DNA from 2 places in the Nitrobacter vulgaris genome. Region 1 is predicted to be linked to the other one. Evidence: riboswitches for the same ligand, from Rfam matches in the RefSeq annotation. Region 1 holds a riboswitch; the other holds the start of a gene.
The links. A riboswitch is a leader RNA that binds a small molecule or an ion and turns the genes downstream of it on or off. The one in region 1 is predicted to bind cobalamin.
Positions count from the first base shown of each region.

Region 1 (3,409 bases):
CGCATCAGCGCGAGTTCGACCTGATCCTGGATGTCCTCGATGTGGAAGGTGCGGCCGGCGTCGGACCGCCGCGACAGGCTGGCGACGATCTGGCCGGTCAACTCAGTGACGATGTCATGGACCCTGCGCGAGGCGGCGGCGCTGGTTCCCTCGACCGCAAGAAACGCCTTGGTCAGCGCGACGGCGATCTTCGATGAATCGAACGGCGAGACCGAACCGTTGCGCCGAATGACCTGGTACGCGGGTTCGCTGGGCGGCATCGCAGCCGCAGCAGGCAAAGACGGACGCACAGCACGCGCAGCTTCGGTTGCGAGAGACATCGGCTCAAGACCCCAGTTTTGTTGCGAGCCGGGGTCAGGCGGGAGACGCGCGCAGGAAATCCCACGGCGGACGCCGCGATTCCCGTCAAGCGGCCCGCTGGGACACCCCGCCCAGGGAACGTTTCGGCTGTCACGGCAGGTTTCCTGGCTTGCGGGGTCTCAGCGTCCGTCCGGTCTTCCCAGGGCCTTGCGATCCCAGTGACACTCAATGGACTTCGGCTCGCCGCTTAACAGTTGCGGGGGCAGCGCCGGCACTACCGGCTTCCCTCTTTAGCTCTCGGTGTTGCGACTCGAGAGACCGTGACCACCATATCTAGTAGCCGCACCAAATTCCGAGTCAACAGATCGTTTCGACTCCGGCTTCACAATTCTCGTAATTCACAGTTCGGCGAAAAACGCTGTGCAACCATCGCTCTGTCCAACTCTTGACGCTTCGATCATACAGACCATTATCTGCGCAGATTTGCCGCGGCGTTTGTTTCGCCGCTCAACCGCCGAGTCCGCCGTGACCGAATTCGTCCGACCGAACCTGACGCCCCCGAACGGGCAAAAAAAGGTGTTGCTGCATTCCTGTTGCGCGCCCTGCTCAGGCGAAGTGATGGAAGCGATGCTCGCATCGGGGATCGATTACACGATCTTTTTTTACAATCCGAACATCCATCCCCTGAAGGAATACCTGCTGCGCAAGGACGAAAACGTCCGCTTCGCGGAGAAGCACGGCGTGCCGTTCGTTGATGCTGATTACGACAAGGATAACTGGTTTGCCCGTGCCAAAGGGATGGAGTGGGAACCTGAACGCGGGGCGCGCTGCACCATGTGCTTCGACATGCGCTTCGAGCGCACCGCGCTCCATGCACATGAGCATGGTTTCCCGGTGATGACGTCGTCGCTCGGCATCTCCCGCTGGAAGAACATGGCGCAGATCAACGACTGCGGCCATCGCGCGGCCGGACGTTATGACGGTCTCTCGTATTGGGATTTCAACTGGCGCAAGGGCGGCGGCTCGCAGCGAATGATCGATATCAGCAAGCGCGAGCAATTCTATCAACAGGAGTATTGCGGCTGCGTCTATTCGCTGCGCGATACCAATCAGCACCGCCGGGATCAGGGTCGTCCGCCGATCGTGATCGGGACGCAATTCTACCGGCACGGCGAGGATTCGGACCCGACATAAGATGCGCGGTGCCGGTTGACGGCCCGTGGACGGTGGCCCATAGGGTTGGCGTCGAGGTTCTCCGGGACAATTCAAGCCCGGAGCTAAGAGGGAAGCCGGTGCGCTCTGGTCCATGGGTCTTCGTCCATGGATCTGGGTAATGCCGGCGCTGCCCCCGCAACTGTAAGCGGTGAGCCGTGGTCCATCAGTGTCACTGGGAGTAATCCCGGGAAGGCCGGACCAAAGCTGAGACCCGCGAGCCAGGAGACCTGCCCCGACAACATAGTCGTCCTCGGGCGGGGTGTCCCGGTGGTGCGCTTGCGGTTTTCATGGCGAGCCCGCCATGAATCCCATGCCGCGTCGCTAAGGCCCAGCCCCCAACATATGGGGTAAGCCGTGTCAGTTTCCTCTCTTCCTGTTGCTACGCTCGGCACGCCGCGCATCGGTCCGCGCCGTGAACTGAAGATCGCGCTTGAAAGCTACTGGTCGGGCAAGTCCGACGAATCCGCGTTACTTGAAGCGGCAGCCGGATTGCGGGCCGCGAACTGGGCGCGACAGAAGTCGCTCGGCGTCACTGTCATCCCGTCGAACGATTTCACGCTCTACGATCATGTGCTCGACACCAGCGTGATGGTTGGCGCGATCCCGGACATCTACGGATGGAAAAGCGGGCCGGTGCCGCTTGCAACCTACTTCGCGATGGCGCGGGGCGCGCAAGGCGAAGATCACGATTCGAGCTGCACGCATGGTCATCATGGCGACGGTCACGCGCATGGTGCGCCGGCGCAGGAGATGACCAAGTGGTTCGACACCAATTACCACTACATGGTCCCTGAATTCACCAGCGGCCAACGGTTTGAACTCTCGTCGCTCAAGGCCGTCGACGAATATCGCGAGGCCAAGGCACTCGGCTATCAGACAAGGCCGGTGCTGCTCGGTCCCGTCACCTATTTGAAGCTCGGCAAGAGCAAGGACGCGAATTTCGATCCGCTGTCGCTGCTCTCCGGCCTGCTGCCGGTCTATATCGATCTGCTCAAGCGCCTTGCTGCGGAGGGCGCCGCATGGGTGCAACTCGACGAACCCTGTCTTATTCTCGATCTCGACGATGCGACCCGCAAGGCATTGCGCGCGACATACGAACAGCTCGCGAGCGCGCTGCCGAAGCTGAAGATCATGCTGACGACCTATTTTGGCGGTCTCGGCGATAACCTCGATACCGCATTGTCGCTGCCGGTCGCTGGCCTTCACATTGACCTCGTTCGCGCTCCGGAACAACTCGACACCGTGGTGGCAAAGGCGAGGCAGGATCTGGTCTTGTCCCTAGGCGTGATCGACGGCCGCAATATCTGGCGTGCTAATCTCCCCGTATTGCTCGATCGTCTGGAATCCGTGGTCGCTAAACGTGGCATCGATTGCGTACAGATCGCGCCGTCCTGCTCGCTCCTGCATGTGCCGATCGACGTGGCGCTGGAAGCCGATCTCGATGCCGAGTTGAAGAGCTGGCTCGCGTTTTCGGTGCAAAAGATGGATGAACTGGCGACGCTGGGTGAAGCCCTGGCCAGCGGCCGCGCGTCGGTTGCCGATGCGGTGGATGCATCCGCGAAGGCCGCGATGGCCCGCAAAATGTCGCCGAAGGTTCACGACGCGAAAGTTGCGGCGCGGATCGCAGCCGTCACCTCGGACATGGCACGGCGCAAGCGCGTGTTTGCAGATCGCGCGAAATTGCAGCGCGAACGCTTCGGCCTGCCGTCGTTCCCGACCACCACGATCGGTTCGTTCCCGCAGACCGCCGAGGTTCGAAAGGCGCGTTCGGCGCACGCCAAGGGGGCATTGAGCGACGCCGACTACGAGACGTTCCTGCGGGAGGAGACGGCACGAACCATCCGCTGGCAGGAAGACATCGGTCTCGACGTGCTCGTGCACGGCGAGTTCGAAC
Region 1 covers NZ_JAVDPZ010000012.1:47,182-50,590, forward strand. The annotation lists gene GGQ85_RS09495 (ribonucleoside-diphosphate reductase subunit alpha) at 1-320, opposite strand, end outside; cobalamin riboswitch at 438-638, opposite strand; gene GGQ85_RS09500 (epoxyqueuosine reductase QueH) at 826-1,494, shown strand; cobalamin riboswitch at 1,532-1,764, shown strand; gene metE (5-methyltetrahydropteroyltriglutamate--homocysteine S-methyltransferase) at 1,870-3,409, shown strand, end outside.

Region 2 (3,409 bases), on a different contig from region 1:
CGATTGGCGAAGAAATTGAAGGTTGGAAAGTCCCGGAATAACTGGCTCAGCGAAGGCGCCTTGAATCCCGTGCCGTAACTTGCTTTCAGTTTCGTTTCCGTGATTGGAACAATGATCGCCGGTGCGACCCGGTAGGTCATACGCTCGCCGAACAGATCGTTGGAATCTTGGCGGACATTCGCAACGAGGAAAAGGCGGTTCGCGAGAGCTGATTGCAACTCGATGAAGCCTGCCTTGTTGCCGTTCTTGGCGGCAAGATCGGTGGTGTCGATGCGATCGGTCTGATGCTCGGCGCCGAAGACCAGATGGTTGTCACGCGCAATTTCGGCCACCGTGCGCCAGTCAAACTTGAGGCGCTCGCCCGTGGTGGTCGTGACCGGACTGCCGGGACCTGCGTCGTAGCCTCTGCTGTTGGTGTAATTGACACCGAAGTAGCTTTGGACGCGCCCATCGAACAGAGACCACACGGCTTCTTCGCGGTTGAAGAGTTGCTGGACAGCGTGTGTGCTCTGGGTGGCGTTGGGCGTGCTTGGAAATCCACCGTCGCCTGTGAACAGCAGCGTCGCGTCAGTATAGCGGACCACCGAGTTGACTGTCAGATTCTCATTGAGATCGACGCCGAGCTTGGTCGAATAGGTCATGTTGTCATAGTTGTTTCCGATCGCTTGCCGTCCGGGCGGGAGAAGCTCCGGCGGTGTGACAGGAACATCTCCGGCATGGAGATGGGCGACGTTGACCGCGTAGTTGAAGTTCTTTTCGGAGCCGCTCAATCCGAGCGTCTGGTTGAACGTTTTGAATGAGCCGGACTCGATTGACGCGGTGGCGCGCGGAGGACCTTCTCCCTTTTTTGTGATGATGGAGATCACTCCGCCGATTGCGTCGGAACCATAGAGTCCGCTTTGCGGGCCCCGGAGAATTTCCATCTGCTGAATGTCCGCCGCAAGAAGATGCGCATAGTCGAATGCGCCATTCGCGTTGCCGGGATCGCCGATGTCGATTCCGTCGAGGATCACCTTGGTGTGGTTGGCGTTCGTGCCTCGCATGAAAACCGAAGTCTGGGCGCCCGGTCCGCCGGCTTGCAACACATTCAGACCGGGAGCCGTCCTCAGGATATCCGGAACGGTGCGGTACTGCTGGGTCTGTATATCCTTCTCGGTGACGATGGTGATGGAGCTTGCCAATTGCCTTGCAGGCGTCACCACTCCCGTGGGGCTGACCACGGTCGAACCCATCGTGCCCGGAACGGGCGTCTCAGTGACAGGAGCTTGTCGAGGAGCGGAGCGGGCCACACGGCGCGATCGCGACGCCGCGCGGTGAGATGGCGGCCGTGAATCTGTCGTTCTATCCGGCGGCGGCGCGATCCGGATCGGAGGCAGCAGATTGGGAGAGGCGGATTGCTGCGCGCACGAAGGCGTCGTCAGGCCGACCGATCCCAGCGAGGCGAGGACGGTGGAGGCAAGCAGGCTTCTGCGATAAACCCCGGACAAGGAGGAGGCGGACATGGAGGGAACCTCGGCAGGACGTCGGTGGCACGTCACAGCGAACGAGGTTTCACGGGAGCCTATGCCGGCGCCGATGAAGCGGATGTCTGTAGTCCCCGACTGACATCTTCGCGTGTGACCACGGCTTGACGGCAGGTCTCCTGGCTCGCGGGTCGTTACCTGGCGTCGCCTTCCCGGGGCCGAGATATCCCAGTGGCGTGTGACGCAGATTCACCGCTTACAGTTGCGGGGGCAGCCGTGGCGTTAGGATGATCCCGCACCACGTTCCCTTTTGATCTCCCGAGGGAGAACCGTCGCCGATCTGTTTGAGGGGGAACAAAGTCGATGTCAATCGACGGAGCGACTCAGCTACGGCTTTTCCTCGTGGCGTTGCATATCCGCAGCAACAAGTTGCCGCCGGCGAGATCTGCTTTGTCTGCATTCTCGAGGCTGTATGTTGCCGATGCGAGCAAGCCGTCGGGGCAGGCGGACTTGCAACCCTTCCTGCTCCGGGCGCGGGCGAGAACTATACGCTGCCGGTACCGGCGTTTGCGTCAGACCACTTCGCCCCGTGCTGCCGCGGCGGCGCTGCGGATCGCGTCCATGTTCGCCTTGTAGGATTCCATCGTGCCGCCCTTGAAGACCGCCGAGCCTGCCACGAAGGCATTGGCGCCGGCGGCGCCGAGTTCGCCCGCAACGTCGGGGCCGACTCCGCCGTCAACCTCGATATCGATCGGCCGTCCAGCGATCATCGTACGCAAATCCCGAATCTTGCCGACTGCCGAGGAGATGAACTTCTGGCCGCCGAAACCGGGGTTGACCGACATCACCAACACCAGATCGACCATGTCGAGCACGTATTCGATGGTGGAGAGCGGCGTTGCGGGATTGAGTGTGACCCCCGCCTTCTTGCCGAGCGCGCGAATGGCCTGCAGCGAGCGGTGCAGGTGCGGTCCCGCTTCGACGTGAACCGTGATGTGATCACAACCGGCCTTGGCGAAGGCTTCGAGGTAAGGATCGCACGGCGAGATCATCAGATGGGCATCGAAGATCTTCTTCGTGTGCGGGCGCATCGCCTTGATGACATCGGGACCGTAGGAGATGTTCGGCACGAAATGGCCGTCCATCACGTCGAGGTGGATCCAATCGGCACCCCCCTGATCGACGGCGCGAACCTCCTCGCCAAGCTTCGAGAAGTCGGAGGCCAGGATCGACGGTGCGATAACGAGAGGACGCGGCACAAAAGTCTGGGACATGAACGTTTCCGAAAATTTCTGCGGAGCTTGAGAGAGCCCCGCGTAACATGAGCCGCGTCCGGGGGCAATGAGCGGCGTTAGCACCGGGTCGGGGGACGGAACGCGAGCACGAGGATTCTCTTCATGACGTTTCTCCATTGCTGAGATGCGCGACAGTGCGCACGAGGAGTATCCGCCGGTCAGATTGTCTAAATCTATACTTGAAACTAACCTTAAATACACAAAATAATACAATTATTTATACTATACATGAATTACATGCCGTCCTCGGTGGCGGAAAGACCTATGCACGCCAGATTGGAATCATCGATCAAACCGGTCCTTCCATGCCGGCAATGCGTTCGGAAACGGAAGTGCTTTTGCTTCATAGACGCCGCGTGCGATCGCGCGAGCCACCGTGTTGGCTGCGATCATTCCGAGTTCGGTCAATCCGATGAGCGGATCGATTCGCTTGGCTCCGGTGGCGGCAGCGAACACGATATCGCCGTCCAGGGGAGCGTGAACTGGATAAATCGCCCGCGCGAAACCGGTTTGGGCGATAATCGCAAGCCGTCTGGCTTGCGGTTTGGTAAGCACCGCATCGGTGATGACGATGACGAGCGTCGTGTTTTCGCCAGCGTTTGCTGTTGCGCCGCCCTTCAATCGCATTGCCAGCATCTCTGGCGTGAACGA
Region 2 covers NZ_JAVDPZ010000007.1:86,682-90,090, forward strand. The annotation lists gene GGQ85_RS06310 (TonB-dependent receptor plug domain-containing protein) at 1-1,502, opposite strand, end outside; cobalamin riboswitch at 1,616-1,810, opposite strand; gene rpe (ribulose-phosphate 3-epimerase) at 2,036-2,737, opposite strand; gene GGQ85_RS06320 (P1 family peptidase) at 3,041-3,409, opposite strand, start outside.
Region 2: another riboswitch for cobalamin. It lies ahead of GGQ85_RS06310 (TonB-dependent receptor plug domain-containing protein); the one in region 1 lies ahead of metE (5-methyltetrahydropteroyltriglutamate--homocysteine S-methyltransferase).